Regions from separate parts of the Moorella sp. E306M genome, predicted to be linked through region 3. Evidence: riboswitches for the same ligand, from Rfam matches in the RefSeq annotation. Region 3 holds a riboswitch; each other region holds the start of a gene.
What was found. Region 3 has a riboswitch for cyclic di-GMP ahead of FLZ89_RS12210 (methyl-accepting chemotaxis protein). Riboswitches for the same ligand answer to the same signal wherever they lie in the genome.

Region 1 (10,676 bases), 2.1 Mb from region 3:
TGGAAGACCGGCTTGCTATAAAGGAAGAGCAGCTCCGGCGGCAGTTTACGGCTATGGAGCAGGCCCTGGCGGCTTTGCAGAGCCAGGGGAACTGGCTGGCCGGGCAGATTGCGTCCCTGAGCGCTTACCAGGTAAGGTAGTGTTTTTATTGAAGTAAAAGATACGGATAAGAGAAGGCTCTGCAACCCTGCCCGCAGAGATGACAGGCTTGAACAGCAGTATACGCCGAAATGCGGATAGAGAACGAGGTGCAACTTATGGCTGTAAATAATCCGTACCAGACTTATCAACAAAACCTTGTCCAAACCTTGTCCCAGGAAAAGCTGGTGCTGATGCTTTATGATGGAGCCTTGCGCTTTTGCCGCCAGGGGCTGGTTGCTATGGAAAAAAAGGATTATGCCGGAGTAAGCAATAGCCTGGGCCGGGCCCAGGATATCCTGAGCGAACTGATGGCGACCTTAAACAGGGATGTAGGAGAAATTGCAGAGAACCTCTATAAGCTTTACGACTTCATGTATCGTCACCTGGTCCAGGCTAACGTAAAAAAGAGCGCAACTATGATTAATGAAGTAATCGACCTGTTACAGCAGCTGCGCGACACCTGGGAAGAAGCGACAAAAAAATACCAGTCCCACGATTATCGCACCAGAGTTGGGATGAACTGGCAGGGCTGATAATGAGCGAGATAGAAATAGTGGCCAGGCGGCTTTTGCAGGCGTATTATCAGGAAATAGAACTGATGCAGGTATGGCAGCAAAACTTAGAGCAACAACAGCAAGCCATTCAAGCCGGCGTCTGGGATGAATTAAATAATCTCATAGCAGAAGCCGCTTCCTGGAGGGAAAGGCTGACCCGGGCGCGGCAGGCTACCCGGCAGCTTGAAGAATTCCTGGTATTAGTTTCAGGGTGTGAAGCTCTGGAGTGGGAAAAGATTGAGTTCCTGCCAGAGGCAACCCGCCAGGAGCTGGCCGGGGCTACCCGGCAGGTGCGATCCCTTTGGGAGGAATGCCGGCATTTGCAGGAAGCTAATCTAAAAAATATACAAAAAGCTATGGCAGCGATTAAGTTGGAATTGGAGCAGGTACAAACAGCCCGGCAAATGGCCCGGGCCTACAGACGGGAAAATAAAACCGCTGTACCCCGGTGTCTGGACCGGCGGCTATGAGTTAAGAAGGGGCAGCGAGCGGGGGCAGGAGAAGGAAGACCATGAGCAAGCAGATTGAAATAACAAAACTATCAAGCCGGGGGCAGGTAGTTATCCCGAAAGAGATCCGGCAGCAGCTGGGATGGGAAACGGGCGATCACGTGGCTGTGGAAGTGCAGGGGGATATGGTAATCCTGCGGCGCCTGCAGCTGGAAAGCTGCCGGCAAGAAAGGCACCAGCAGGTGAGGATGAGTTTAATCAAGTAGATGAAGAAACGGGTGCGGGGAAAGCGGTAAAAGCCCGGGGCTAATCTCCCGGTAAAATATCCTGGACGGGAATGTTTAGCCCCGGGAAAGCCAGCGGTGAAATATGGTCGCCGCGCCCGTATTCTTTAACCTCTCTATACCCGGAGGGCGAAGGCAGGCGATAGGCAGTCACCTGCTGCGCCTGCAGGTTAACCAGCCATACTTCCTTAACCCCACCCTTTGCATAGAGGTTTGCCTTTACTTCGCGGTCATAAGCCATCGAAGTGTCGGACACCTCGACTAACAACAATACGTCCTCCGGCCGGGGGTGGAAAGAAGCATAATAATCATCACGGGCCTTAAGCAACATCAAGTCAGGCTGGGGTTCCGAGTGTTGGTCCAGGCGTAAAGGGTTGTTGGTGTCTACCAGGGCATTATCGCCTATTTTGGTGCTAAAGATATGAAGCAGCCGTCTGACACACGCGGCGTGCCTGGTCCCTATCGGCACCATCTCTATAATCTCCCCCTCGATCAGCTCTACCCGGTCGTCTTCTCCCAGGATGCCTGCCCGGGCCATCTGGTAAAACTCCTCAACAGTAAAACGTCGGCGAGGAACCTCGACTGCCGCCATTCTTTAGACCCCCCTTTCTTCTGTCCTTCCCTTAATGTTATATATTATAGCCCTATATCCTTTCCAGGATGATTGTCGTATCTATACCGAATCCCAGGCCGGTTGGGATGGCTATATTATACCACAGTTGGAAGCGAAATCTTTAGAGGAAAGAAAAATAGGAAGCTGTTCCCGGAGGGGTGGAACGGCTCATTTTTTTGGTTGATTTTCTCCCGACATGCAGGAATTTGGCAAATCGTGTTGAATAAATATCGAAAATACAACGGTAAAATTTTCTTACTCCGGGCGTCAAGGGCAAGCTCTCCGAAAGGGGATGCGCGCAAAGCCATGGGTCTAAGGTCCGTGTCTTCCGGGGCAGGGCTTGTACGCTTCTTGTTTCTAGCCCCGGGGTGAAGGACTATGACTGCCAGGCCGCCGTTCCCGGTTCCTTTGAGACGCCCGGTAAACGGGCTTTTCTTTTAGGACTAAAGTCCCAGACTAATTTGGGCCTTAAGCCCGATACCCAAATTCCCATAGAAATGCTAAAGTGGTAACCGCTGGAGAAAAATATCGTTTTTCCGGGAAAGAGGGGGAAACCTGGATGTTTATGACGCCGGCTTTATATGTCCTGGAAAAGGCCCTGGACACGGCGGCTTTACGCCAGCGGGTCATCGCCCACAACATCGCCAACGTCAATACCCCGGGCTTCAAGCGCTATGATGTCTCCTTTGAAGAGAAACTCGGCCAGGCCCTGGGACTGGAGCCGGGTCTAACCCTGTACCGTACGAACCCCTATCATCTGCCGTCAGCCAGTCTGGATCTTACCCCGGAGGTTAATCAGGATAACAGCACCACGATGCGTCAGGACGGCAATAACGTAGATATCGACCGGGAGATGGTCGACCTGGCCCAGAACAGCTTGAACTTTAACTTTGCCGTCCAGCAGCTAAACGGCCGGCTGGCCATGCTGCGCTATGTGATTAACGAAGGGAGGCGGTAGGGGTGGAATTATTGCCGGCCCTGGCTATCAGCGCTTCCGGCCTTACGGCCGAGCGCCTGCGCCTGGATCTCATTGCCAACAATCTAGCCAATATCAATACCACCAGGACACCCCGGGGCGGCCCCTACCGGCGGCAGGTGCCGGTTTTTGCGGAGAAACTGCGGGAAGCGCTGGGACAGTCGCCGGACCAGGCTCCGGGCAGGGGAGTGGAGGTCGCGGCTATTGTTGAGGATAACACGCCGCCCCGCCTGGTATACGACCCGTCGCACCCGGATGCCGACCCTGACGGTTATGTGGCATTGCCCAATATCAATATCGTTAACGAAATGGTGGACATGATCACCGCCACCAGGGCCTATGAGGCCAACGTCACCGTCCTTAATGCGGCCAAGGCCATGACCATGAAGGCCCTGGAGATCGGGCGTTAGAGGTATGGTATGGCTGCCGCCCCAGCCATGAAGTATGAAAATATATGGCTGGGAAAAGGGGCTGGAGGGTACAGGCGGAGGGCGACTTGGTTCGAGGCGTCAGCAAACTCAGCGAAGCCGTAGCGAGGCGGCGGTGAACGGGATGGGGATCGTAACGTGGCTTAGGAATAAGAAGTAGCACACCCCGTGATGCATGATTGAAACGCCAAAAGTTTAGCCACCCCCGCCGCCGAGCAAGGCTGAGCGCTAAGTTTGCTAGCTGAGAACCACCGGAGCCCGGAGGCTGTACCCTCCAGCCTGAAGGAAGCTGGGTTATAACTTTCAGGAGGAAAATGCACATGCTCTATTCACCTGTATCCCTTTTAATGCCGGCTCCCCTTCAGGAGAGCCAGCAGTCCCGGCCCGTTCCCCAGGGTACAGGAGCCGTAGCCGGGTCTTTTGCAGAAATCCTGATGGAAAAACTGGGGGAAATCAATACCCTGCAGCAGCAGGCCGATGCCCTCACCCAGGAGTACCTGGCCGGTAAAATCGAGGACGTTCACCAGGTCATGCTGGCCCTGGAACAGGCCAACCTTTCCCTCCAGCTGGCCGTGCAGGTGCGCAATAAGGTCGTGGAGGCTTACCAGGAAATCTCCCGCATGCAGTTCTAGTGCCGTCCTTGAGCCGGGTCGGTAGCAGCGCGGCACTTGAGGGGAGAGCAGTTGCTTGCCCTGGACCGGCAGGGGGCGGTGCGGCAGGCGGTGAAAGTTAGGTGCAGGGGAGGCATTTTTTCCTGGTAGTGATATTAATTATGGTTAGCAAAGCAATATTGCCTTCCGGGAGCTCAAAATGAAGCTTAAACAAATTCTGGACAGGATAAAAAATTTCTGGCAGGGTTTAACTCCCGGGCGGCGTTCGGCCCTCCTGGCCATCAGTATAGCCGCTCTGCTGGGTGGCGCCTTTTTGCTGCAGTGGCTGCTGAAGCCCCAGTACGCACCACTGTTTACCAATTTGCAGCAGCGTGATGCGGCGGCGGTAGTGGAAAAGTTGAAAGAAATGAAGGTGCCCTACCGGCTGGCCGGCGAGGGGACGACCATCCTGGTGCCCAAGGACCAGCTCTACCAGCTGCGCCTGGACCTGGCCAGTGCCGGGGTTTTAAACAGCGGCCAGGGGTTTGAACTCTTTGACCAGAACAAGCTGGGGATGACCGATTTTGAGCGCAATCTAGATTACCAGCGCGCCCTCCAGGAAGAGCTGCGGCGGACCATCGTTGCCCTGGACGAAGTGGAAGACGCCAGGGTGCACCTGGTCATTCCCCAGCCCAGCGTCTTTCTACAGGAACAGCAGCCGCCTTCGGCGGCGGTAATGCTAAAACTTAAACCCCTGGCCCGTTTAAAACCGGAACAGGTCAAGGGCATCATGGAGCTGGTGGCGGCCAGCGTAGCGGGCCTCAAGCTCGAGAATATCCGCGTTATTGATATGTACGGCAACGTCTTGAGTGACGGCCTGGCCGGCAGCGACGCGGCGCCCTTAAGCCAGAAGCAACAAATCCAGATGGAACTGAAGAGACAGTATGAAAGGGACCTGGAACAGCGATTGCAAGCCATGCTGACCCAGATCCTGGGTCCAGGTAAAGCTGTGGCCATGGTCACCGCCGACCTGAACTTCGACCAGCAGGAAATTAAGCAGACGGTGTGGGGCAAGGAAGGCGCTTTGAGGAGCGAGCAAGTTAAAACGGAGCAGGGCAGTACCGGCGGCACCGGTGGGCCGGCGGGGACGCCGGCCAACACCCAGCCTCCGGTATACCAGGCCCTTAACCCGGCAACGGGGAATTATAATAAATCCGATACTGTTCATAACTATGAGCTTGACCAGACCCAGACCCATACCATCGTGGCTCCCGGCCAGGTAAGGCGGCTTTCTACGGCGGTGGCTGTCAACGGCCCGGTGACCCCGGCCCTGAGAACCCAAATACAAAATATCGTCGCCGCTGCTATAGGCTTCGACCAGGCCCGGGGCGATCAGATTAACGTTGAACCAATACCCTTTGACAACTCCCTGCAGCAGCAGATGGCGGCGGAGATGGAGGCCCGGCAGCAGCGCCAGCAACTGCTCCAGCAGTACCTTCTCTGGGGAGCGGCAGGGCTGGGGGGCTTGCTCTTACTGGTGGTGCTGGTCATGCTTCTGTTACGCCGCCGGCGACAGAAGACTTTACAAGCGGGGCTCCCCGGCGCGGCATTAACAGCTGGCATGCAGGCTGGTGTACCGGTAGAACCCCTGGTAGTTGAGCCGGTAGAACCGGTGGATGTGGAAAAAGAACGCCAGGAAGCCGAACGCAAGGCCAAACTGGAGCGCTTACGGGAAATCATCCGCCAGCGGCCGGAGGATGCAGCCTTACTTATCAGGGCCTGGCTGGCGGAGGACTAGGGGTGGCTTGATTGGCGAAGCAGAAAGCTCTTTCCGGCCTGGAAAAGGCAGCGATTTTTTTGATTACCATCGGGCCGGAGTTATCATCTTTAATTTTAAAACAAATGGCCCAGGAAGATATTGAGCGCATTACTTACCAGATTGCCAACACTACCTCTATCGACCCGGCAACCATGCAGCAGATTGTCGATGAGTTCCTGCAGCTAAGCGATGCCCATACGTTCATCCTCCAGGGAGGGATGAAATATGCCCGCGAGGTGCTGGAAAAAACCCTGGGGCCGGCGCGGGCTTCGGAAATTATAAAAAAACTTATGGCCACTTCCAAAATCCGGCCTTTCAATATGATCCGCAAGGCCGACCCCAAGCAGCTGGTAAACTTTATTTACAACGAGCATCCCCAGACTATAGCCCTGATCCTGGCCTACCTGGAACCCGAGCAGGCAGCGATAGTGTTGGGTGCCCTGCCGGACCAGGTACAGGCCGACGTGGCCAAAAGGATTGCCCTCATGGAGCGGGCTTCCCCGGAAACGCTGCGGGAGCTGGAGAGCATCATGGAACAGCGTTTGTCCTCCCTGGTGGAGCAGGACTTTGCCGTGGCCGGCGGTTTAAAAAGCCTGGTGGACATCTTGAACCGGGCCGACCGCAGCACTGAGCGGACCATCCTGGAAGCTCTGGAACAGGATGACCCTGAACTGGCCGACGAGATCCGCAAGCGCATGTTTGTCTTTGAAGACATCCTGACCCTGGATGATACCTCAATCCGCAGGGTTCTCAGGGAAGTCGATCTCAAAGACCTGGCCCTGGCCCTCAAGGCGGCCAGCGAAGAAGTGGCCAACCGCATTTACCGCAACCTCTCCAAGCGGGCCGGCGAGATGCTCAGAGAGGATATCGAGTACATGGGGCCGGCGCGCCTGCGGGATGTGGAAGAAGCCCAGCAGCGTATTGTCCAGATTATCCGGCGTCTAGACGAAGCCGGCGAGATTATCATCGCCCGGGGAGGCGAAGACGCCATTGTTGTCTAGGATACTCAAAAAAGCTGGAACTGATGGGGGTGAAAGAGAGATCCCCCTGCGCACCCTGCAGGTGGATTCAGCTACAGATTTAACCGGAGAGCAAGAGACAGGTAGCCCCGAAGACCGGACCGTAGTGGAAGCTGCCGCCCGGGAAGTGACTGCTGCCCGGGAAAAGGCGGCCGCCATCCTGGAGCAGGCCCGCCGGGAGGCGGCGGCCATTAGGGAGGCAGCCTTGGAGGAGAGGCAGAAAGCCCTGGAAGAGGGGCGTGCTGCCGGGGAGGCCAAGGGCTATCAGGAGGGTCTGTCCCGGGCGGAGGAGGAAGCTCTTAGTATCCGCCGGGAGGCCGAAGCCGCCCGGGAAGAAGCCCGGCAGGTTCTGGCAGAAGCGCAGAGGGCTTATCAGGAAACAATCAGCGCCGCTGAGGGTGACATTATCGAACTGGCCCTGGCCATTGCCAGTAAAATAATAGGCCAGGAAATAGAACTGCGGCCGGACCTGGTGGTAGAAATGGCCCGCCAGGCAATCCGCCAGGTGGCCGAGGGGCAGAATTACATAATTTACGCCTCCCCGGAGGCAGCCGGGACTATCCGGCAGCGCCGGGCCGAACTCCTGGCGGAAGCAGCGCCGGGGGCGCGGCTCCAGGTAATTGCCGACCCGAGCTTTAAGGCTGGGGGATGCCGGGTAGAGACGGAAAACGGCTTTATCGACGCCGGCGTCGACAGCCAGCTGGAAGAACTGAAAAAGATCTTCCGGTTGGACGCCCGTGCTGCTCATGCAGCACCTGCAGGAGAGGCCTTTTTCCGGGCGGGTGGTCGGCCGTGAGCCTGGCCATCGACCTCACTACCTACCGGCAGCGCCTGGCATCAGCCAGCCTCTGGCGCCGGGGAGGCAAAGTTACCCGGGTGACGGGCCTCACCATCGAAGCCCGGGGCCTCAAGGCTGCCGTAGGCGAGCTTTGCTATATTTATAACAACGGTGCGGCCCCTGTCGTGGCCGAGGTGGTCGGCTTCCGGGAAGAAGTAACCCTCCTCATGCCCCTGGGGGAGCTGGAGGGCATTGGACCCGGCTGTCGGGTGATGGCTGCCGGCCACGGTCACCTCATCCCGGCGGGAAGGGAGCTGATGGGCCGGGTCCTGGACGGCCTCGGACGGCCGATGGATGGGAGGCCCCTTGCAGGGGACGCTCTCCAGCCGGTCAACAATTCTCCTCCCCATCCCCTGGCGCGGCGGCGGATTAAAGAGGTCCTGGCCACCGGGATCAAGGCTATCGACGGCCTCCTCACCTGCGGCTGCGGCCAGCGGGTGGGCATCTTTGCCGGCAGCGGGGTGGGCAAGAGCACCCTCCTGGGGATGATTGCTCGCCACAGCACTGCCGATATCAATGTCATTGCCCTTATCGGCGAGCGGGGCCGGGAGGTACGGGACTTTATCGAAGGCGACCTGGGATCGGAAGGCCTGTCCCGTTCTGTGGTAGTGGTCGCTACTTCCGACCAGCCGGCCCTGGTACGCATTAAAGGTGCCTTTACAGCGACGGCCATTGCCGAGTATTTCCGCGACCAGGGGCAAAACGTCCTCTTGATGATGGACTCTCTCACCCGCTTTGCCATTGCCCAGCGGGAGGTGGGGCTGGCCATTGGCGAGCCGCCAGCCACCAGGGGATATACCCCTTCCGTCTTTGCTTCCCTGCCCCGGCTGGTGGAAAGGGCCGGCAACGGGGCCAAAGGTTCCATTACCGGCCTGTACACGGTGCTGGTGGAAGGCGATGATATGAACGAGCCGGTGGCTGATGCTGTGCGCGGCCTCCTGGACGGCCACATCGTCCTTTCCCGGAAGCTGGCGGCCAGGAACCACTACCCGGCCATTGACGTCCTGCAGAGCATCAGCCGCCTTATGCCGGAAATTACTTCCAGGGAACAACAGGATAAGGCGGGATACCTGCGGGAGTTGCTGGCTGCCTACCAGGAGGCGGAGGATTTAATTGAGATAGGGGCTTACCAGCACGGGTCAAACCCGAAGGTAGACGCGGCGCTGCAATATTATGATGCCATCCAGTCTTTTCTGCGCCAGGACGTAGATGAATACTATGATTTTAACGCCACCCTGGCCGGGCTGTCATCTATATTTACTTAAAGAATAATATCCCAGCTCTAACTTCTCATTTTCTCCATTTCATTTTCGGAGGCGTTACCCGGTGGCCGGTTTTCGCTTTTCCCTGGAAAGGGTACATTCCTACAAGGCATCCCTGGAGGAACAGCTAAAACTGCAGCTGGCCGCGGCCCGCCGCCGCCAGGAAGAAGAAGAGAAGCGCCTGGAACATTACCGCCGGCTGCGGGCCTGCCGCCAGGCCCTTCAGGGGGAGTTAACGGCAGGTGATTTACTCCAGGAAGCAGCGCTGCTGGAAGCCCTGGACAGCCGCATTGCCGGCCAGCAGGAAAAGGTGGCCCGGGCTCGGCTGGCAGTGAGGGAGAAATGCGACCAGGTGCAGGTGGCCATGCGGGAGAGGAAAGTCCTGGACCGCCTGCGCGACCGCCAGCTGGCTATCTACCGCTACGACCTGGCCCGGGAGGAACAAAAACAAATAGATGAGGTGGCAGGCAGCCGCTGCCATCGCTGCTCGGGTGAATAACCTTTCAATAATATACATCGCCGGAAGGGGGTGAAAAAAATGACCGTACAGGCTGTAACAAGAACTGCCGGCTGGGAAGCCCCGGTCCGGGAACGGGATTGGCGTTCAGGCGCAGGAAGCGATTTTGCCCTTTACCTGGCCGGCGTGCTGCACCGGCCTGGCTTAACCCAGTTTGCCGGCAGGCAGGAACTGTCCGGGCAAGATGAGGGCTGGCTAGAAACGGCCGGTAAAGAGGTCGATGCTGTAAGACCCGGGGGCGCCGGCAGGGGCAAAGCCGCTACCATGCCGGAGGACCGGGCGGGCCACAAGGTTTGCGAAACAGGACCGGAGGGTGCCGGTGAAGACCGGACACCGTCCGGGGTGAAATCCCGGCAAGGCGAAAACCAGTCTGTTGCTTTGAAGCAGGAGGAAGCCCCGGCGGGACAGCAGGGAGCTAAAAAGGCGGCAGGAGATCCTGTCGCGTCAGGCGAGCCTGATGCAGCTGCTGGTAAAGCGTCCGCTGCCACCGCCAGGGCCGGCAACTCGCACCGGAGCAACATGCCGGCGGGTAACGGGGCACCGGCAGGTGAGGTTAATCTCTTAAGCAAAGAGGGACCCGGTATCCTTTTTCCCGGCCGGAAAGCAGCCGGCTCTGAGGCTGTCACCGGCAAGTTCGCTGCGTCGGCGGCCACAGCTGCCCAGGGCAAAAAAGTGGCTGCGCTGGCGGCCGGGGAAGGAGCGGCGGTCTTGGCTGCCGCCGGTACCTCCGGAGCAGCGGGGGAAGAGGCAAGCCTTGCGCCGGAAGGTGTACTCATGGCCAGGGGAGATGGCGCGCCGGACTATGGCTCTAAAATAGAGGCCGCGCGCGGCTCAAAGGTCCCTGGCAGCAGGGAGGGTTTCCCGCAACCGCAGGGGATAACCGAAGGACAGGGCCAGGTAAAAGGTGGCGGCGCGTCATTTGCCCGGGCCGCCGGGGACTGGGCCGGTGCTCCAGGTGTGCAAGATGCCTTTAACCCTGCTAATCGCGACCCCGGAAGAAGCCCTGCCGGGGGGCAGAGGGGAACCGGGACTGCCGGTGGGCCGGGGATAGCCGGTAACGACAGCATAGGGGCCGGACAGGGAAGCTTTCCAGCCCTTTTCCCGGGGAACGGCCAGCAGGCCGGCGGGGTGGTATTACCTGTAAGCAACCTGCCGGGGGTTTTGGCCACTATCATGGCTTCAGCCC
Region 2 (10,676 bases), 1.2 Mb from region 3:
TGGCGCCCCATTTCCCTGGTTAAATCTTCCAGGGTAAAGGGTTTATAGAAATCTTCGTGCTCCAGGACCTCCAGGTATAAAACCCGCGCTGGTGGCAGGTCCCGCACTTGCCGCCGGACTAATACCCAGGGTTTTACCTGTAAAAATGCCTCCTGTTTATCCGCACTAACCTTTACCTGCCAGTATCCTTCCCGCCTTTCATCCAGGACGATTATTTCCACCCTGTCCTTCTCATTTACAGGCGTCGGTTCGCTTCGTTCTTCCCCATTTACTACCAGGCGCAACCCCGGGCAGGGCACGATCACCGGATAAGGGCCTCCAGGCGGGTGTTCTATTACCAGCTGTCCGTTTATTACGGCCGCCCGAGGCGCCACGCCCTTTTCCCCGGGCTGTTCAAGGGCTCCAGTCTTTAAAGATTCCACATGCAATCACTCCCCTCCACTTTGAGGGGCGCCTTTAAGGGTTTCTAAGACGCGGAAAAAGCCGATTATTTCCAGGTCATGGCGAATATTTGCGGGTATATGGGTAATTTTCAAAACGCGGTTCTGCTGGCTCAACAACCTGGCCTGGCTGAGAAGCATCCCGGCACCGGAGGAATCCATGAACTGCAGGTCCTTAAGAACTACCTCCACCACGGGAGCCTCCTGCCTTTCAATCTCTTGCTGCAGCTGAGCAACATTGCTGTAGTCCAATTCCCCCGCTACCAGCAGGGTGGCCTTTTCCTTTTCTTTATTTACCCTGATCTCCATGACACTCACCCCCCTTTTCCAGCTCTTTCTTAAGTATTACCAGGGTTACATCATCCCTTTGCTGCCTGCAGCCGGTAAAGGTAAATAAGTCATTTAAGATAACCTCCTGGAGTTCAACTGCATCCAGGCAGGTATTGGCGGCAACTATCTCTTTGAGGCGATTTAAACCATAATTTTGACCGTTGGCATCGCGGGCTTCTACCAGGCCATCGGTATACAGGATAACTACATCGCCGCGAGACAGGACAACCTGTTCCGGTCGAGTACCCTGGTATTCTTCCAGGAAGCCCAGGGCCACCCCCCTTACCCGGGGTACGTGGATATTACGGCCTGAAAATATTACCGGAGACGGGTGTCCGGCGCTGAGGCAGGTTAAACAATTATGCTGCCGTTCATAAGAAATAAGGCACAGGGTGGCAAAGGAACCGGCGCGATGCAGCTGCTTTCCTCCGATTGCAGCCAGCTGATTTATGATTTCTAATAGGGACAGATCTTTCCTGGTACAGGCATGTAAGATTGTACAAAGCTCCTTCATTTGCCCGGCGGCACGCATACCTTTACCCATTACATCTCCGATAGCAACAATAAGTTGATCTTCCCCCAGGGGAATAAAATCAAAAAAGTCGCCGCCTTCCAGGTCTGCTGGAATACTACACCCCGCACCCTGTATACCGGCATGTATTATTTGTTTCCCATTTCCACCGGTATCCAGGGACATTTAATATTCACCCCCGGTTGCCTTGCTCTGGTCACTACAATCTAAAAGTTCTTCCATACCTACCAGCCGGAAAACTTCGGCAATCTCTGGACAGGGGTTAATAACCCGTACCTTACCTCCCTTCATTGACCACCGACGCTGTATTTCTAATAAACCCCTGAGACCTGTAGAATCTATAAAGGATACTCCTGCCAGGTTTATTTCCAATTGCCCCTCTCCTTCCTGTACTTCTGCTGCTCGCTCCAGCGTGGCCAGGGTTTCCATGTCTAACTCCCCTTTAAGGTTTAAACAGCGCCCATAATCGCCCTTGGTTACAGAGATTGCCAGCATAATATCGCTCCTCCTCTTTCTTTACTTAAGAAGCTGGAGAACAGATTTCTTCACCTGCTGATTGATGGAAATCCAGGACCAGGGTGGTTCCCCTGGAACCGGTAGTTAGATAAACTTTATCAGCATAATAAAGCATTAAAGTAAACCCACAACCAAGAGAATTTTTTGTGGAGTAATGTCGCATTAAAGCCGCTTTGGGTAAATCTTTTATCTTAATTCCCTGGCCCTGGTCTTGAATAATTACCCGGATGGCCTCATCCGTCTGCCGTACCACCCATTCACCACCCGTAGCATGTTTTAATGTATTGGTCAAAGCCTCCGTTAAAGATAAGGCCATGCCGTACGCGCGGGCGCTAAAAGCCGCAGGTATCAGACTGCATAACTTGCTGCGAGCTAAAGCTATGTCAGCAGCCTTGTTAACTACTCCCCTTGCCAGTTCATTCCCCTGGGATAATACAGCTACCATTTCTTCTGAAGTCAAAAGCTGCAGGCGCCCATTGGTGACGGCAGCCATGGCTTCCCGGTAGGCCTGCATCTCCTGGCGGCGCATCTGCCTTTCCTTTTCAATAATTTCGGTTAGATCAAAGGCCAGCAGGCCCCCTGACCGGGAGTCAAGGGGTATACCGTGCAGGTCAAAAATCCTTTTACCGTCATCACTTACTATCACTTCCCGGCAGTGGGTTCCCCGGTGTATTGCCTGGCGCATTAAATTTTCTATTGCCGGCAGGGGCAGTTCCAGGTCAGCCTGTCCTGTCAGATGGCGAAAACGCCCCTTTTCGTAACGCATTACCTTGCCCAACCGCATGGCATTAAAAATCTCGGAGCTTTCTAATTCGGCCAGTAGTCGTTCTTTAACCAGGTCCTGTAAATGGGCGGGAACTAATTTGGATACTTGCTCAATGAAGTCCTCGGTACTACCCGTCAGTAAACGGTATTCTTCATTACCCAGGCGGCTGGCTGTTTCCTCGCCCCGGTAAACGGCTATGATATCAAAAAGGTGGATGTTACCCTTGCCCTTGGTCGGTACCCCTGCTACATCCAGGCTAAGATGCTGCTTTAAATAAATCCGGTATTGACCGGGAACGGGAGCTCGTGTTTCCAGGCCCAGTTCCATGGTATTCAATACGAGAATACGGCCGGCATAACGTTTCCCATCGGCGGCAACCAGGCTAATGCCTATGGGCATCGGCGGCTTGCGGCGCAAAGGGCCGGGACTCATGAAATAATCGCAATCGACACAAGAACGATCTGGGGTCTTGCGGGCACACTGGCTACACTCTTGCATAGCTGACCCCCCCTCTACTGCTCTGGCTTTAAACCAGGTTTAAAGATTCTCTTTCTCCCATAAAGAGAAGTTTTTTCCTTATCTCAAGTAAAATTTGGGTAACTGTATCCCTTTGCACTGAACCCGCCCCCGCCTTCGTTCCATCTAGAAATAGCAAGGCAGCCACGAGTAATTCGCATGGCTGCCCTTTACTTTAAAGTGGCAGCCTGGCAGTCATACCAACAAGTGGCTACAGACCCATGGCTTTGCGTCCCACCCTTTCGAGTGGTTTGCCCTTGAACACTTTAAGCTATTTACATAAGAAAGATATCTCTTAGGAAACCCTGGGAGCAGAGGAGAAGGTATGGTGACGGCTGTCCAGTGACCCCTGGACATTTTTCCGAAAAATCACAAGGAAATTCTGGTTCCTGGAGGTGTTATGGAAGGTAACACTGGATGGGTTGGGAGGAATGTTATTTGCAGTAATTTTAAGGGGGCTAATAGAGGGGAAACTTTTTTCCAATATTTTACATACAAGGCATATAATCCCCCCCCCCCCCCATTGGTTATTTTTATTTTTTATGTTAATTTCTGTTATGCTCTTTGCCATCGCTGGAATTATCCTCCAATAATTTGCTTTAATATTTTTATATTCGACCCCGCTCAACAAATTCCTTCTCTCGGAAAAAAGCAATCGTTAATTTACCCCGCCCATGGTTGCCAGAGCCGTAACAAAAAAATTGCCATGGCACTGGTTGCTTCATCCATGGCTTAGGGGGCAAAACGGTGTTATCTTACCTTCTGGATACCCAGGGCCTTCTCCAGGTCAATAATATGTTCCTGCTCAACTACGGCAATCTCCCTGATGACCTGGGCGACATCGTACAATTTCAAGGCTTCCAGTTGTTCAATGCGCTGCAGGTAACGATTCAGGGCGTCATACTCGGCTTCCAGGTCCTGGCGCAGCATTTCTACGTTATTGAGGGAGGTCTTGATTTCCTGCACCTGGACGGTAGGAATGCCGCCCAGGTACTGGATCTTGTCGCTTAACTTTACGGCATGCTCGTGTTCTTCCTGGGCATGCTGGAGCTCTTCATCGATAATAGCAACATACTGGGGACCGGTAAGCATGCTGGCATGCTGGATATACTGGATCATGGCGGCGTATTCCCAGGACAGGTCCAGGTTGAGAAGCTTGATTATTTGCTCGATGGTCATAGGGCCACCTCCAGGAGTATACTTATACTACATAATATTAGTTTTCCTGGTAAGTGTGCCCATACAAAAAAATCAAGTCCAGGTATTGGTTTAACCATATTTATACAGGATGCCGAAGCCGCCGCGGGGATAACGCCAGTCAATGTTATCGTGGGCGCAGCCGTAGCGACAGGTGCCACACTCCACGCAACCCTCGTAGGCCGTCTCGATCCGTTTCTCCCCTTCATTCCAGACATATACCCGGGCCGGGCAAATAAAGGTGCAGGGCCTGCCGTCACAGTGGCGGCAGACCTCCCGGTCCTTGATCCTTAAGTGAGGGTGCTTATCCGTTTGGTAACGGTTGAGGAAGAGTTTATCTTCCAGGCGCATCATCCCATCACCCTCCAGAGGTGGTAAAGGTCCCCGGCCAGTTGTATACGGCTGCGTTGGGCCGTAATTTCTCTCCAAATGCGCTTCTGCTTTTCCCCCTTGGGTACATTATCGACAGTTAAAAACTCCCTGGCGGCCCGGGAAAGGAGCTGCGGATACAGGGTAAAGAAGTGGGGATTTTGGTCAAAGAAAAAGGGGGCCCGTTGGTATTTCTGCAAGTCTTGCAAGACAAAGCTCTCCGCCAGCATCTCCCGGTAGGGCGCCAGGTTGGCCGCGCTGTAGTCGCCCTTTTCCCGGGCGGCCAGGATGGTTTTCGCTGCCAGCAGGCCGGAGGTCATGGCGAGATTCGAGCCTTCCCGGTGAATCCCGTTGACCAGCATGGCGGCGTCACCGGCTACCAGGACGCCGTTGCCATAGAGTTTAGGAATGGCCCGGTAGCCGCCTTCGGGAATCAGGTGGCCCTGGTATTCCTTGCTCTCCCCCCCGGCCAGGAGCCGCCGCACCATGGGATGACTTTTCAGGTGTTCCAGGAGATCGTTGGGGTTCAAACGGCGGCGGATCAGGCTCGACAGAAGGACGCCTACACCAACGGATAGGGAATCCTTGTTGGTATAGATAAAGGCCGTACCCATCATACCTTTAGTGGCTTCACCGAGGAGTTCAATGGTGCAGCCCTGGCCTTCTTCCAGGTTAAAGCGGTCCTCAATCTTTTCCCGGGGCAGGGCAATGATCTCTTTGACGGCTACGGCCAGCTGGTTGGTATTGATGCCGTCCTTTTTCAGGCCGGCCTTCTGGGTTAAAAGGGAATTGGCGCCCTCGGCCAGGATGACTACCTCCGCCCGGACATCGCCCTCAGCCCGGCCCGCCCTTACCCCAACGACGCGATCCTTCTCCCAGAGAAGGTCCTCGACGACGGTTTCATTAATCAGCAAGGCCCCGGCTGCCACGGCCTGTTCCGCCAGCCAGCGGTCAAAGCGGGCCCTCAGCACGGTAAAGGCGTTGTAAGGCTCGACGGCAAAGGCCATGCTTTTGTAACCCAAAGTAAGGGCCGCTTCATCGGTTAGCAACCACAGGCGCTGCTCCACCACCGGCCGCTCTAAAGGGGCCTCCCGGTAAAACCCGGGAACTATCGTTTCGGTGGGGTGGCGGTAAAGGACCCCGCCCATGACGTTTTTGCTCCCGGGGTGCTCGCCGCGTTCAAAGATAATTACCTCCACGCCGGCCCGGGCCAGGGTTATGGCCGCCGCTAGCCCGGCCGGCCCGGCGCCCACAACGACGACTTCAAACCTAAGCGCCATAATAATGCCCCCAAGTCAAACTGCAGATAAACTGTGTATACTATTAAATAACCCTGTTTGTTGCCGGCCTACGCGGGTCCCGGGGCCAGCCGGCGGCGAAATTCCGCTGTTAATGCCGGAACTACCTCCCGTAAATCGCCGACGATACCATAGGTGGCAATTTTAAAAATTGGGGCCTGCGGGTCATTATTAACGGCTACGATAACGTCGGCACCCTGCATGCCAACCAGGTGCTGGATGGCTCCGGAAATGCCGATGGCAAAATAGATTTTGGGCCGCACGGTAACCCCCGTCTGGCCCACCTGGTACTCCGGAGGCAGCCATCCGGCCTCCACCGCCGCGCGTGAGGCGCCCAGGGTGCCGCCCAGGACCCCGGCCAGTTCTTCCAGGAGGCGTAAGTTTTCCTTCGACCCCACGCCGCGGCCACCGGCAACGATGATCTCCGCCCGGTCAAGGTAGACGGCTTTGTTTTTTTCTTCGATGACCTCTATAACCTCGGCCCGGGCCTCGGCTTCATTGAAGGCCATATCCAACCGCACCAGCTCTCCCCGGCGGCCTTCCTGGCGGGACGGCATGGGCATAACCCGCGGCCGGACGGTGGCCATCTGGGGACGGTGCCGGCGACAGAGAATGGTGGCCATGACATTACCGCCAAAGGCCGGCCGGGTCTGCTCCAGGAGGCGTGTTTCCGGGTCAATGGTGAGACTGGTGCAATCTGCCGTCAGGCCGGTGCCCAGGGCGGTGGCCACGGCTCCCGCCAGATCCCGGCCCAGACTGGTGGCCCCCAGGAGCAGTATCTCCGGTTGGTACTGTTTTACCAGCTGTACCAGGGCCCGGGCATAGGGGGCCGTACGGTAGTGTGCCAGGACGGGGTTCTCGACCAGGTAGACCTTATCCGCCCCGTAGACCCACGCCCCGTCAGCCAGGCCGGCCACCCCCTGGCCCAGCAGGACCCCGGCCAGCTCTACCCCCAGGGCACCGGCCAGTTGCCGGCCTGCCCCCAGGAGTTCCCAGGAGACGGGGGCTACTTCTCCCCCCACCTGTTCAATAAAGACCCAGACGCCGCGATAACCGGCATTCGCTGTATTAGCCGGCATGGGTATTCCTCCATTATTTATCAGCTATAACCTTCGTCTGTACGAGTTTTTCTACCAGGAGCGCCGCCGCTTCCCGGGGATCGCCGGGAATTATCTCTCCGCCCGGCCGTACCGGTGGGGCAAAGATGCGCCGGACGGAGGTAGGAGAGCCTTTGAGGCCAATTTGCGCCGGGTCAAGGTCCAGGTTGTCTTTACCCCAGGTGGTGATGGTTGCCCGGGCCGCCCTGATTAAGGCTGGCAAGGAAGGGTACCGCAGTTCATTTAAGTCCTTAACCACCGTTAATAGGGCCGGCAACCGGCCGCGGATGATTTCCCGCTTTCCTTCCAGCTTGCGCTGGACATGGATGTAACCCTGTTCCAAATCTACGGCGTCAATGGCCATACAATAGGTCAGCTGGGTGAAACCCAGCCGGGTGGCTATTCCCGGCCCTACCTGGGCCGTATCGCCGTCAATGGCCTGCTTACCGCAAAAGACCAGATCAACCGGCGTTTCCCGGCTTATGGTTTCGATGGCTCGGGCCAGGATATAGCTGGTGGCCAGGGTATCGGAACCGGCAAAGGCCCGGTCGGTGAGGAGGATAGCCTGGTCGGCCCCCATACCCAGGGCCCGCCGCAGCACCTCTTCAGCCTGGGGCGGCCCCATGGACAGGGCCGTAACACGGCCGCCGTACTTTTCCTTTAGCCGGACCGCGGCCTCGACAGCATGGGCATCAAAGGGGTTGATAATGGCCGGTACCCCGGCCCGGACCAGAGTATTGGTCCGGGGGTCAATCCTGACTTCAGCCGTGTCCGGTACCTGTTTGACACAGACCACTATTTGCAACAAAAAACCCCACCCCTGCTGGTAGTATGGGGTAGGGTAACTTAAAATATGCAATCATTGCGATACAAAAAGCTATCAGGTATGACCTGATAGCCCCTTAATGTTTGGCGCCAAGTTTTTTAACGCCGGTCTCACCCTCGACCATTAATTCTACTGTATTGGTAAGGACATCGGTATAGCTGAAGGATATCCGGCGTTCCGGGCTTTTACTCTCTTCCAGTCGGATTACAAAGATGTTGGGGTAAGTCTTTTCCAGTATACCGGTCCTCTCCAGGATCTTTTTCCGCCCGCGGTTGGCCCTCAGCCTTACCTTCTGGCCTACCCGGGCCTCCAGGTCCTCTCTGATAGTTGCCAGTACTTCCTTGCCCGCCAAAAAGACCACCCTCTTTCCGCGTATACCTTATTATACAACAGCAGGAGGGTGGTGTCAAGTTATTCATTTTATTCTACTAGAGAAACCGGCTTATTGTCAAGGGGAATAATGGTATAATTTTCGCCTTTGTTATTAAGATATCTTCAATAAGGGGAAGTAGGGTAACCAAGGCGCAGTTTGCCTTTAATCTCTATGCCCCCTATACCTTCATTGCCGGTGATGGTATCTTTAATTATATCCGCAGGGCCCAGGGTTTTTTCAATGGTTGTATAGGCAATGCGCTCCACTACAAAAACCGGGTCGTAGGCATGAATTAAAACCCGGCGGGGCGAACTGGCAAAGGTGGCTCCGGCTTTAAGCAGGGCTTCATAATGGGACTGGCAGGCCCCGGCAAAAATAGCCAGGTCATCATGGGTAGGCCTCAAAGTCCGAGCCGCCCTTACTGCCGCTACAAAGTGCTTCGAATGGCGGTAGCTGTCCAGATCGGTATAATTGCTGCTCTTTTCCCGTAGCAGGCCATCATGACCCGTAAGGACCAGAATATCGGGGGTATATTCCTTTAAAAGCTCCTCCACTTTAGCTGCCTGCTGTTCTTCAGGCAGGCATACGCCCTGGGCCGGTATTTTTAGCTGCTCATAGGCATGGAGGCATTTATCGAGGTATTCCTCGTCGCCGTCAATATGCAGCACCCGGCCCGGTACCTCAAAAAAACCATCGCCAGGGATGTCTTCCCTCTTGTCCGGTTCCCTTTCTTCCCGGCCCGGCCTTTCACCCCGCAGTAAAAAAACCTCCCTCTCGGCTTCCCGGCGCTGCAAAATCCGCCGGAAACAAAGGCTGTGCTTTTGAATGTCGCAATGGCGGTAACGCAGCACTTTTTCGGCCGGCTGCAGTTCCAGGTCCTCCAGGGGGGCATCAGCTACCAGCCTGACATCCAGTCCTCTTAAAATAGCAGTCGTTTCTCCCGCATCAGTTATAATAAGTGACTTTACTTTAAAAAAAATATCTTTACCGTATTTTTTCCGCGCCACGATATCCCCGGGCTTAATGTTATTCAACCTTCTCCCCTCCCCCGTAAGCCCTGTATCATTCTATTTTATGCCCCGGGATTTAAGGAGGTGAGGGCTGTACCCGGGCAATAACCTTTCATCTTGCCCTGATGATTATGTAAAGTTACCATAATGCTCCGATGCTGGTAACTATTTAACAATGACGGGCCATGATAATTAAATGTATAATTGTAGTAAGCTGGATGACAGGCCGGGAGATATAGCAAAAATAGTTCGAAGGAGTTGATGGCAATTTCCAGAACAGTTCTTCCCAGCCTGCGGCTATTTTGCCTGGCTTCTCTCCTGCTAATCGGTATCCTCGTCTTTGCCGGCCCAGCAGGTGCCGCCACCTACACCGTCCAGCCCGGCGATACCCTCTATCTCATCGGCCTGCGCTACGGTATCAGCGCCTGGGATCTCCAACAAGCAAACAACTTGACCAGTACGTGGATCTATCCCGGCCAGACCCTCTGGGTACCTGACCGGGATGGTAGTACTTACGTCGTCCAGCCCGGCGATACCCTATTCCTTATCGGTCAACGCTACGGCCTGTCCTACCAGCAAATCATGGCCGCCAATAATCTCACCAGCGATGTTATATACCCGGGACAAATCTTACGCATCCCGGCCGGACCCTACCAGCCTGCGGCCTCCCGGGGTACAAGCAGTAATTACAGTTCCAGCGATCTGGACCTGCTGGCCCATCTAATCTATGGTGAAGCCCGGGGTGAACCATATGCCGGCCAGGTAGCCGTGGCCGCAGTAGCCATTAACCGTACCCGGGACGGGCGTTTCCCCCGGACCATCGCCGGTGTCATCTATGAACCTGATGCCTTTACTTCGGTAAACGACGGCCAGTTTTACCTGACCCCCGATGCTACTGCCTACCAGGCGGCCCGCGAAGCCCTGCGGGGCTACGATCCAAGCGGCGGAGCCCTCTATTTCTGGAATCCGGCTCTAGTTCCAGCAAATTCCTGGGTCTGGACACGGACCATTATTACCCAGATTGGCAACCATGTCTTTGCTCGTTAAAAATTGCATTAAAAAATTGAGGTGGCGGCCTTAAAATTAGGCCATGCCACCTTTTTTACATAACCGCCGGGCTTGAAAAGGCCGGTGTCGACCTGCTTTAACCGCTCTTGGTATATTTATCGGCCACCTTGGAGGCCCCGCATGAATAGGGTTTGATCCTGGCGGCAAAACCGCTGCCCACCACCATGCCGACAATTTCCCGGATTAAATCCCTGGTATTGCCGTTGGGCCCGATGTCCAGGTGGATCTCCAGGTTGAGATCAGCATGACCGCTGGCTGATAGCTTCTGAGCGATAAAGGTGGCCGTTTCCAGGCTCAAAGCCGTTTCATAAAAGATCTTTTGGCGTAAGGAAGTAATC
Region 3 (10,676 bases):
GGTACCGCCCTTACCGCTAATTACCAGCAGCTCTTGCATGTTGTGACACCAGCCTCTCTATCTCCTGCCAGAGGCCGACAAAAGGCGGTACCCAGTCGGGATAATCTTCCACCAGGCATCTCCCTCTGGCATAGGTGGCAGCATATCTTTTGTCAAAGGGGATTTTCAGAAGGACCGGAATCTTTTCCTGGCGGCAATAACGCTCCACCCGCAGGTCACCCAGGGTGGAACGATTGATAACCACCGCAAAAGGAATACCCAGTTCTCGCACCATGCCGACTGCGAGCTTGAGATCATTAAGGCCGAAAGGAGTGGGCTCCGTAACCAGCAGGCAAAAATCGCTGCCCTTCAAGGCAGCTACTACCGGGCAGGAAGTACCCGGCGGGGCGTCTATAAGGGTGAGCCCTTCTTTGTGGGCGAGCCTTTTGACCGCTCTGATCACCGGGGGTGCCAGGGGCACGCCCACATCAATCTTGCCGTGGACAAAATCAATCTTGCCGGCCTGGCCCCTGGCTACCGCCCCGATACGATAAGGTTTCTCTGTAATTGCACCCTGGGGACACACAATGGCGCAGCCGCCGCAGCCGTGGCACATTTCCGGAAAAGTAATAACCTTACCCCCGGCGACGGCCAGGGCGTGAAAAGCGCAAACTTCGCTGCACTTGCCGCAGCCGTTACATTTGGTATTGTCCACTTCCGGGACCGGCAGGGTCACTTCCTCTTCTTCCTGGAATACCGGATGCAGGAAGAGATGGGCATTGGGCTCTTCTACATCGCAGTCGAGTACCTGCACCGGTATTTTCCTGGCCAGGGCCAGGGCCAGGTTGGTAACAATGGTCGTTTTCCCCGTGCCCCCTTTGCCGCTGGCCACAGTGACAAGCATTCCCTTCACCACACTTTAATCAAGACTGAGAGCATTATTCGGGCACTCATCAACGCAGGCGCCGCACTCCAGGCACTCGTCGGCATTAATAGTCGCTACTTCTTCAACGGTAATGGCTTCTACCGGACAAACCTCGACGCAGCTGCCACAGCCGGTGCACTTATCTTCATCAACCCTGGCTGCCATGTTACTCTCCTCCGTTTATTTTAATGATTGCAGCCATCATGGTCATGGCTGCAGGTACTGCCGGTACTCTTGAGATTACCGCTCAGGTAAGCATTCACTGCCGCCTCTACGGGGCCGGAAGCACCGCTTATTACTTCAATGCCCCGCTCACCGAACAATTCCACGGCGCGGGCGCCGATGCCGCCGACAATAACGCAGTGAACACCTAAATTTGCCAGATAACCCGGTAAGAAGCCAGGCTGATGCCCGGGATTGGCAATAACTTCTTTACTTATTACTTTCCCGTCTTCAACGGTAAACAGGCTGTACTGGGAACAATGGCCAAAATGCTCGGCTACCATTTTTCCCTCGGTTGCTACGGCGATCTTCACCATCTGTTACCTCCCCGACCCATACCAAAATGAGACCCTACGTTAGCCTGGGAAAATAGCGTGGCCTCTCCGGCCTGCCACTGCTGCAACGCCGCCTGGACCGTCGGTGCTGTAGTTGAGTAAACCTTAACTCCGGCACCCTGCAAAACCCGCAGGGCATTGGGCCCAACATTTCCGGTAAGGACAACCTCCACACCCCGGTTGACCATGGCCTGGGCTGTAGCCACTCCCGCCCCGCCGCCGGCGGCCATGTTATCGTTGGCTACGGCCTCAAAGGTATTCCTTGCTGTATCGGCAATAACAAAATACTGGCAGCGACCGAAACGGGGGTCCACCGCTGCCGCCGCATCTTTACCCTGGGCCGTAATAGCCACTTTCATTAATTTCGCCCCCTTCTATAATGGTCATTTGTCCAATAGCATTATATAGTTATTTTGACCTTATGTCAATAAAATATTAAACAAAAAGAGCCGGGATGTAAATTTATGACCCGGCCCCGCATTTTGGGTTTACCTACAGGTCCTCATTTTCCGGATCGCGGGCCTTATCTTGCCGCTCTTCCTGCTGTAAAGCCTTCAGCTGTTCTTTGACCGCTTTGAGCTGGCCTTCAAGCACGGCCGCCTGCTGCTTTAAAAATTCCACATCAGGCGCCGCGCCCTGGGGCGGTAAGGCACCGGGAAAGGGTGCGCCCCACCAGCCACCGGGAAACCAGCCATAAGACGGCGGGGAAAAACCCCAGGCCCACCTGCGGCCCAGGCCCAGGCCTAAGCCCCGGCCGCGACCCAGCCCAAAACCCAGGCCCCGTCCAAAGCCGAAAGCAGGATTCATAAAGCCCGGTACGGGGAAACCGTTACAAAAGCCGGCTCCGCGGCCGGTGCGTGGCCCGAGACCCCACGGACCGGTCCTGTCACCACGTGGCATTTTTACACCCCCTTTCGGTCTTATGTTCATTATTAGTATAAGTCTATTATGGCCATTTGTCAATAATAATATGCCATAAATAAAAAACCCGGAGGCCATCTCCAGGGTGCGATGATTACAGTTAACCCAGCGGTATGATTACCGGGATGTTTCTCATTTTTGCCATCACCACCGGTACGCCGTAAACATGGGCGATGTTATGCGGCGTCATCTTTTCCATTCCACTACAGGCGAAAACCTTACAGTATTTCAGTAAAATGAATGCTAAACTTGACTAATATTGTTATTAACCCCATGGGCAAATTTAGTAATAAAGGGTATAATATAAATATATGTCTTGGGGAAGGAAGGGAGATATTTTGACGCTCCAGGAAACGTCCCGCTCACCGGAACCACAACGCAAAGCCGACATCAGCATAAAATTATCGGAATTTGAGATCCCTCCCATGCAGGACATTTTACTCGTTGGTAAAAGAGCCCCTATTGGTCCCGAAGCCGTCAGGCGGATGGTTGATGCAGTCTCGCCGGAACAATATGAGATTGTTCGCCTCAATCACGAAGTTTTTGAAGCTGTAGTAGTTAAAAAATCTCTTTTAAGGCTCCTACCCAAAGAAAAACTTTTGCCAGTTGTAATCGACGAAGGAAACCGCATCGCCAGCGAGAATATGGTAATTAAGGCACAGGTAAATATTACTATTCAGATCAGCAGGACGGTGGATTTGTAGTGCCCACGGTAGAAGGCCTGATAAGCGAGAAGCTTTATACCATCGACCCTGTGGCCAGTGTCGGCCGGGCGGCACTAATCATGGAGCGTTATGGTATAGGTAGTCTACCGGTAGTTGAAGAAGGAAAACTGGTAGGCATCATTACTTCAAGGGATATAAAAAGATCTCACCCCAACCGGCTGGTTGCCGATGCTATGACTCGCAAAGTGATTACTATACCGCCAACGGCTTGCCTCACTGAAGCGCAAAAATTAATGGCCAAACATAAAATTGAGCATCTGGTAGTTACCAGAGAAAGTGATATTATTGGTGTCGTTACTCACACTCAAATTATGTCAGAATTGGGTAAATATACCGATGGCCTTACCGGGTTAAATAAAGCCGAAATCTTTTACGAAAAAGCCCTGGAGTTATTAAAAAAAGGCCAGGAGATTACGGTAATCTTCCTGGATTTAGATAACTTTGGCTTTATTAATAAAGAGTACGGCCACATCTACGGCGACAATGTCCTGCGCCAGACTGCTCTAATCTTAAATAGCTTAATCGACAGCAATAAGGAAACTCTATGTCGCTATGCGGGCGACGAATTTGCAGCCGTAACTAACCGGCCCCTGCCCGAAGCCGAAAAACTTGCCCGGCAAATGGTCCTGGCCCATGCTAATGAAAACTGGCCCGGGAAAATAAAGGTCGCCATTTCTGCCGGCGTAGCCGGAGGCCGCTGTTCAGAACTACACAATTCTGGTGAAGACAGTAGTTACATAGTCAAATACCTGGTCAATACGGCCAGCCTGGCTTCAACCAGAGCCAAAAAACTGAAAAAACCGGTAGTAGCTGTGAAGGCAATTGAGTTTAATAAAACTGTAGGTATGTAGGTATATTGGCCGTGACCTGGCGACAGGTTTGCTCCCTGCACGGTTGTCTTTAGCGCCGTAAGACAGGTTGCCATTCATACCTTGAAGCGCCCCACTTGTTCTTCTAATCGCCTGGCTACCCTGAGGACCTCCTGGGCTGTTGAGGCTATCTCCTGGGTTGATGCTGACAGTTCCTCAGCCGAGGCCGAAATCTCTTGTGCCGAAGCTGAAGTTTCTTCCGACACAGCACTTATGCTCTGAACCCGTTCCAGCATCACGTCCTTGGCCTTCACAGTGTTGTCTACCTGACGGTACGTCTCATCGATCGTGGGTGCTATAGCGGCTACCGAATGGAGTATGTCGTCAAAGGATTTGACCGTTTTTTCTACATTTTCCAGTTGCGCAACTACCTGCCTCCTGACTTCCTCCGAAGTGTTCACAACTTCATTGGTCCCCGCGGCTATAGTGTCCAACAGCGCCCTGATCTTATCCGAAGAAGCACGGGACTGCTCAGCCAGCTTGCGGACCTCATCCGCCACCACTGCAAAACCGCGGCCGGCCTCGCCTGCGCGCGCCGCCTCAATGGCCGCGTTCAAGGCCAAAAGGTTCGTCTGGTCTGCTATCCCGTTGATCACTTCCAGGATCTCGCCTACTTGATTCACAGAGCTGCTTAAATCAGTTAATTTCTCCACGACCACCTTGAAGGCCTCGCGCACATCCTTGATGGAAGCAATCAGGATGTCCAGCTCTTTCTTGCCTACACCTGCCAGCCTGGAGGTCTCTTCGGTGTTAGCCTTAACGTAACCAAGTTCGGTGTACACCTTCTCCAGGTTGGAGGTTATATTTTCAACGAGGCCCAGTATTTCCTGCAGGTGACCCGCTTGTTCCGAGGCTCCCGAGGCCACCTGTTGGATGGCCTTGGCAACTTCGCCGGAAGAAGAGGCGATCTCTTCTGAAGCAGCGCTTAAGGCCTCCGAGTTGCCGGCCAGCGTTTTAGCGTCTTCTTTGAGTCCTGAAAGCAACGGTTTGAGGTCGGCCTGCAGGCGGTGCACCGCCCGGACGAGCCGGCCTATCTCATCCTTCATGCGGAGGAATTTTTCAGAAACGGGTCGGGTGAAGTCGCCACCGGCTATAAGCCCCAGGTCGTCGACAGCCAGGGCCAGAGGAGTGGTAATAGTTCTTGCCATTACAAGAGTCAGTACCAAGGCAACCAGGATTATGATCAGGGAGACAAACAGCACGGACCATTTAAGGCCGGCGATCTTCTCCAGCACCTCGACTTCGGGGGCGGCAACTCCCAAAGACCAGCCGGTGCTCTCAACAGGTGCGTAGGCTATAATTTCCTTTTGGCCCTGGAAGATGTAATTGCCGACTCCCCTTTCTCCTTGAATCATCCTGGACATTACTGCCGCCAGGGAATCCAGGGAAGGGTCAGACTTAACCGCCTCCACGACATTCTCCTCATTTGTGACCCTCTCCGCGTCCTTGTGAGCTATGGTCTTACCGGTACTGTCTACTGCAAACGCATACCCAGTACGTCCATATGTAATGTCCGCCACCAGCTCGCTGAACTTTGTCGCGTCCACTATACCAATCAGCACGCCGATTATTTCATCGGTGGCATAGTTGCGTATAGGTGTGGTATAAGCAAATATAACCGACTTGTCGATCTTGCTGACAATAGTGCTGGAGACGAAAGTCTTACCCTCCAGGGCAGCCCGGAAGTGTTCCCGGTCTGCGATGTTAGCTTTACTGCCGTCGGAATATACTGCGTTCCCTTCCTTATCAGCAATGCCAAACCGCCTGAAGCCCAGACTTCCCGCTTTTTTTTGCTCTTCCCGGAGAACATCCAACTTTTCTTCTAGCGTGGCTTCGCGGTCGCCCCATCGCCCACGGATGACGGTGTTATTGGCCAGGGTTTCCATAACGTACATCCGCGCCTGGATGCGGCTTTCCAAAGTTTCGGCGGCCTGCTGGGCCATCTTCAACATGGCCTCTTTAGCTTCGCTCTCCAGAGCGTTCCTGGCACGGTCGTAGCTTACAAATACCAGCACCAGGCATCCAACTAGAACGATCAGCCCGAAGAGCGCGGTCATCTTGCCTCGCAGACTTCCTGTAAGTTTTCCCATCATACTGCTGCCGGTCGCTCCCGCTCCTGGCGAACTTCGGTCTGCGGGGCGACCTATACCTCCTTCATTACATTTGTCTTGCTAGAACGACAATAGCTTTGCCTCAGCCTCACCCATTAAGGAACTAACCTAACGTTTTACCCCATTTTGCGTTTAAATTTAAACGGCCGCTTTCACGGCGGCCGTAGAGAACCTGTATTTAATTTCAACTTACTTACTCCCCCGGCAGCCTGGCTACCATATCCTTAAAACGGACTTAGGTCCGCGGCTTTGCGCCCCCGCCTTTCGACGAGTTTGCCTTTAGCGGTACTGGCTGTATTATGCAATGTGACGTGACACAATCACTACTTTACTACATTTGGTCGACATTTGTCAACAGAAACCCCGAGGTGTGTCATCGGATTGTGATGTTGTCACGAGCTTGCTTGCCACAAGGGGCGACACCATCGCCGTTGCTGCCCTTCCTCCGGTTTAAGGACCAGAGAAGCCACCGGAGATATAATTTTAAATAAAAGACTAGAAGCCAGGATTGCGGACCCCAGTCCCTCGAGGAGTAAAAAGAAAAAAGCCGGTGAAGATTTATCACCGGCAGAGGAAAGATATTTCAGCCTAGCCGGCCCGTATTTCCTGGCGCATAAAGAAGTAATAGGCCAGGGCAAAAATCAGCATGGTGGCTGCGATAAGCCCTACCAGGTGCGGCCAGATGAGAAGCAGGCTCTGGTCCAGTGGCAGGCTTCCGGGTATAGCCCCTTCTAACTGTTCCACCAGTACAGGTCCTAGGGTCCTTACCCCTGGGTTCAAGAGAGTTACTGTAGCTTCATCGTAAAGAGTCGTCGTCGAAAGGCGGCTAAGATTTTGTTTCAAAGTCGCATTGTGCAGGACCCGGGCCGGCGCGGCATCTTCACTTACCGGAAGGAGACCGTCGGCAATGAGCCCCGCCAGCATCCCGGCAAAGAGGGCGAAAAACAGCCATACGGCTATCCCGGCCAGGGCCGAGGTGGCCGTCTGGCGGAACAACAAAGAAAATAGGAGGGAGACACTCAACCAGAAGGCTACATAAATAATGGTGACCAGGAGGTAAATAAACAACCGCCCGATTTCCTCGCCCGTGGGAGGAACGCCAATTAGCAGCAGCCCCAACCCAGCCACTAAGAGCCCCAGGGCCATGATGACCAAGGCCAGAACTACCAGACCGGCCAGGAACTTGCCGTTGATGACATCGTCCCGATAGATAGGCTGGGCGAGCAACCGGCTCAAGGTACGTTTATTATGCTCACCGTTAATGGCATCAAAACCAAGGGCCAGGCCCAGCAGGGGCCCCAAAAAAGAAATAAAAGTGATGAAGGGTGGTAAGGACCCGCCGCTGGTGGTAAAAAGGCGCAGGAAGACAAATTGAGGATCACCATCCCCTGCTGTCTGGCGGATGCTCTGGGCTGCTACGTAAAAGGCACCAATGCCGGCCACGGCCACCAGGAAAACCAGGATCGTAAAGCGGGTGCTGCTCAGGTTGTCCGCCAGTTCCTTCTGAAAAACAGTTTTCAGGCCACCGCTGAACCACTCCTGTTGCCGGAACCAGTCCAGCCAATCTTTTAGTTTAGCCTGCCATCGTGCCATGGTAACCCTCCCCCTGGAAGTACTCCCTGTATATATCGTCCAGGTCATAGCCCCGGGCGCGCAAATAGAGCAGGGTAAATCCTTTACCGGCCAGGTAAGGCGTAAGCTCGGGGCGGATATCGCGGCCCGCGGCGCAGCGGACCCGGATAAAGGCTCCGTGACGCTCGACAGCGGTCACGCCCTGAAGGGACCGGAGGGCAGAAAACAAATTGTCATTGTCCGGCTCGGCCTGCAGTTCAATCTCCAGGGGCTTGCCCGCCATGACTTGATGCCCGAGTAAAGCCACCGGCCCCGCGGCCAGGAGTCTGCCACCGACAAAAATTCCCACCCGGTCGCAGATTTGCTGCACCTGGTGCAGGAGATGGGAGGAGAGGAGAACTGTTTTTCCGCCTTCCCGTGCCAGCCGGACAATCAGGGCCAGCATCTCCCGTACGCCCTCGGGATCAATGCCCAGGGTAGGTTCATCGAGGATAATAATCGCCGGGTCCTTTACCATGACATCGGCAATGCCCAACCGCTGGCGCATCCCGCGAGAAAACTCCTTCACCTTGCGGTGGGCGTAATTGCTTAAGCCCACCTGGTCCAGGCTTAAAGCCACGCGCTTTTCAGCTTCCGCCGGGGGGATCAGGTTCAGACCGGCGGTATAGAGAAGGTTCTCCCGTGCCGTAAGGTCGTCGTAGAAGCCGACATTATCGGGTAAATAGCCCACTATCCTCTTAACCTCCAGGGGGTGACGGGTGGCATCTAAGCCCTTTACCAGGGCCTGGCCGGACGTCGGCTCAGTCAACCCCAGAAGCATTAAAATCGTCGTCGTCTTGCCGGCACCATTGGGCCCCAGCAGGCCGAAAATCTCTCCCTCTCTGATTTCCAGGTTGAGGTCCTGGACGGCAGTTATGGAGCCATAATGCTTGGTAAGGTTCCGGGTGACAATGACTGCTTCCTGTCCTGCCATGGCTATCGCCGTCCGTACTTCCGGAAAGTTCGCCCAACAGCACCAATTACACCAAGAACCAGGATTACCCCCACCAAACCCCATAGGGTAGAGGTCCGCACACTGACCCGCAAATCGGCGCTGCCACTAGTTTCCTGGGTACTGGCCGTAAGGCGCACCACGTAGTCACCGGCTATGGCCTTGGGCGAGGGTTTGATAAAAGCCGTTACCTGCTGGCTGGCGCCAGCCGGCAGCATGTCAATCTTCTCCGGTTTAAAGGTGACCGCCCAGCCGCTGGCTGCATTGGCGGCAAAGGTAATGTTGGCCAGGTCGGCGCTGCCAGTATTTCTCACCACCATGGTTACCGGGCTCTCTTTGCCGGCAATGGCGTCAGCGTTCAGGCGTCCAGACGGGGTAGTCAGTTCCAGGCTATAGGTGCCGGTAATGTTAACTTTGAGAACAACGCCTGCTTTACTGCTCCCCGAAATGGCTTGGATAGGAATATTATAAGTGCCTTCCTTGACGTTCTGGGGCGGCTTGACGGTCACATCCAGGTCCTGGCTCTTACCAGGCTTTAGACTTAAACTAGCAATCTGCTTGCTGTCATAAGCCGGGCTAAAGGTTACCTGCCAACCTGGGGGCGCCTGAGCGCCCAGGCTGTAGGAACGCTCCTGGGCGCCATTATTGGTCAGGCTAACCCGGAACTGGAAGCTTGTGCTACTGGTTCCGCTCAATACCGGGTAGTCGGTGGTCATCTTGTCACTGCCGGAAGCCACCTCTTTAATGAGCACCTGCAGGTCAAGGCGGGAAGAGGCGCTGCGCCCACTGGCCTGGACCACAAAGCTGTAGTTCCCGGGTTTAACATCGGCCGGCACTTCTACCTGGAAATCAACGCTGGCCGGATTATCAGTATCGGCAAAAGCCTGGCTGACAACCATGCCGCCGCCTTTAAACAGGGCCTGCCACCCTTTGGGGGCGGAAACAACTTTCAGATCAACTTTTTGAGGTACACCGCTATTGCGTAACTCCAGGGGAAAGGTAATCGTTTCCCCGGGTTGGGCCTCAATGCCCGGGAAGGCCGTGGATAGAAGCAGGCCGTTATCCGCCCTGGCTGTCTCTACAAAGGGACTGAAGGCCAGGGCCAGGAAAAATAAAAGAGTAGTCAGGACTAAACATGAGCGCTGGCGAAGCAAAATAATTCCCCCCTATCGCAGATATCAATAAATAAATTCTATACTATAGACGTCCGGTTAGGCCGGGAGGTTACAGCTTGGACAAAAAATTAGGGCGTTTTTAGCGCCCAGTCCCCGTAATCTTATCCTCCTCCCGATAGGGTATTACCTTGTCGCCGTCGAACTCCAAAATCAGGTAGTGGTATTCCGGCCCCCATTGCTCCTGGTAGGTAATCAGGATCAAGGCGCTCCTGCTGGTATCCGAACGTATCACCTGCACGGGTAAGACCAGGTAGGCGTTAAGGGGCTGGGTATAGATAAGCTGCCAGCCTGCGTGCTCCCGGCGCTTGCTGATGGAAGCCAGGAGCTGGTTGGAACCCTCTACCTGACCGATGCTTACCAGGGCTTCGGGCTCCGGGCCGTTTAAGCTAACCATGCGGTATTGGAGTGGTGTAACTTTAAATCCTGCTGGCGGCTCAGGTGCAGTAGCCGACCATTGCCACCAAACCAGGAATAAAAAGACCAGCACCAGGGCCGCTACCCCGGCCAGGGACCACTTCACCTTCCGCTGCCGGGTAGATACGGTAGGTACCTCTGTCATTGGTAAGGAAGCCACCCTATTTTGTACCCGCCGCCGCATGGCGGCTGTAAAATGCCAGCCAGCAAGGGGCGGCGGGACTTTCCCCGGTAATCCGGCCAGTAGTTTATCCAGGCGGTCCCGGCGTTTAGGCATCACCCTCACCTACCTTAAAAACTTGCTGCAGGCGCTGGCGGGCCCGGTAAAGACGGATCTTTACAGATGGCAGGGATATACCCAGGATTTTAGCAATATCCTTAAGGCTTAACTGCTCGTAATAATGGAGCCAGATTACCTCCCGGTAGATAACCGGCAA

Region 1: another riboswitch for cyclic di-GMP. It lies ahead of flgB (flagellar basal body rod protein FlgB); the one in region 3 lies ahead of FLZ89_RS12210 (methyl-accepting chemotaxis protein).
Region 2: another riboswitch for cyclic di-GMP. It lies ahead of FLZ89_RS06160 (ATP-binding protein); the one in region 3 lies ahead of FLZ89_RS12210 (methyl-accepting chemotaxis protein).

What each region holds. Positions count from the first base shown of each region.
Region 1 is NZ_BJKO01000001.1:285,163-295,838, reverse strand. It holds gene fliD (flagellar filament capping protein FliD) at 1-140, shown strand, start outside; gene fliS (flagellar export chaperone FliS) at 231-674, shown strand; gene flgN (flagellar export chaperone FlgN) at 677-1,165, shown strand; gene FLZ89_RS01510 (AbrB/MazE/SpoVT family DNA-binding domain-containing protein) at 1,207-1,410, shown strand; gene FLZ89_RS01505 (Uma2 family endonuclease) at 1,451-2,020, opposite strand; cyclic di-GMP riboswitch class I at 2,304-2,439, shown strand; gene flgB (flagellar basal body rod protein FlgB) at 2,601-2,999, shown strand; gene flgC (flagellar basal body rod protein FlgC) at 3,002-3,427, shown strand; gene fliE (flagellar hook-basal body complex protein FliE) at 3,766-4,077, shown strand; gene fliF (flagellar basal-body MS-ring/collar protein FliF) at 4,256-5,833, shown strand; gene fliG (flagellar motor switch protein FliG) at 5,845-6,855, shown strand; gene FLZ89_RS01475 (FliH/SctL family protein) at 6,845-7,669, shown strand; gene fliI (flagellar protein export ATPase FliI) at 7,666-8,976, shown strand; gene fliJ (flagellar export protein FliJ) at 9,038-9,472, shown strand; gene FLZ89_RS01460 (flagellar hook-length control protein FliK) at 9,512-10,676, shown strand, end outside.
Region 2 is NZ_BJKO01000001.1:1,171,078-1,181,753, forward strand. It holds gene FLZ89_RS06140 (DUF342 domain-containing protein) at 1-422, opposite strand, end outside; gene FLZ89_RS06145 (STAS domain-containing protein) at 429-749, opposite strand; gene FLZ89_RS06150 (PP2C family protein-serine/threonine phosphatase) at 730-1,467, opposite strand; gene FLZ89_RS06155 (STAS domain-containing protein) at 1,468-1,797, opposite strand; gene FLZ89_RS06160 (ATP-binding protein) at 1,823-3,082, opposite strand; cyclic di-GMP riboswitch class I at 3,280-3,366, opposite strand; gene FLZ89_RS06170 (ferritin-like domain-containing protein) at 3,851-4,279, opposite strand; gene FLZ89_RS06175 (ferredoxin family protein) at 4,370-4,648, opposite strand; gene FLZ89_RS06180 (FAD-dependent oxidoreductase) at 4,648-5,946, opposite strand; gene FLZ89_RS06185 (electron transfer flavoprotein subunit alpha/FixB family protein) at 6,015-7,043, opposite strand; gene FLZ89_RS06190 (electron transfer flavoprotein subunit beta/FixA family protein) at 7,057-7,866, opposite strand; gene FLZ89_RS06195 (Veg family protein) at 7,964-8,239, opposite strand; gene yabG (sporulation peptidase YabG) at 8,383-9,294, opposite strand; gene FLZ89_RS06205 (LysM peptidoglycan-binding domain-containing protein) at 9,532-10,317, shown strand; gene FLZ89_RS06210 (ribonuclease H-like YkuK family protein) at 10,415-10,676, opposite strand, start outside.
Region 3 is NZ_BJKO01000001.1:2,366,735-2,377,410, reverse strand. It holds gene FLZ89_RS12250 (ATP-binding protein) at 1-39, opposite strand, end outside; gene FLZ89_RS12245 (ATP-binding protein) at 17-883, opposite strand; gene FLZ89_RS12240 (4Fe-4S binding protein) at 899-1,069, opposite strand; gene FLZ89_RS12235 (NifB/NifX family molybdenum-iron cluster-binding protein) at 1,090-1,443, opposite strand; gene FLZ89_RS12230 (NifB/NifX family molybdenum-iron cluster-binding protein) at 1,437-1,820, opposite strand; gene FLZ89_RS12225 (DUF5320 domain-containing protein) at 1,954-2,361, opposite strand; gene FLZ89_RS12220 (hypothetical protein) at 2,721-3,086, shown strand; gene FLZ89_RS12215 (GGDEF domain-containing protein) at 3,086-3,958, shown strand; gene FLZ89_RS12210 (methyl-accepting chemotaxis protein) at 4,033-6,069, opposite strand; cyclic di-GMP riboswitch class I at 6,288-6,375, opposite strand; gene FLZ89_RS12205 (ABC transporter permease) at 6,676-7,680, opposite strand; gene FLZ89_RS12200 (ABC transporter ATP-binding protein) at 7,661-8,632, opposite strand; gene FLZ89_RS12195 (NEW3 domain-containing protein) at 8,635-9,804, opposite strand; gene FLZ89_RS12190 (hypothetical protein) at 9,905-10,516, opposite strand; gene FLZ89_RS12185 (sigma-70 family RNA polymerase sigma factor) at 10,509-10,676, opposite strand, start outside.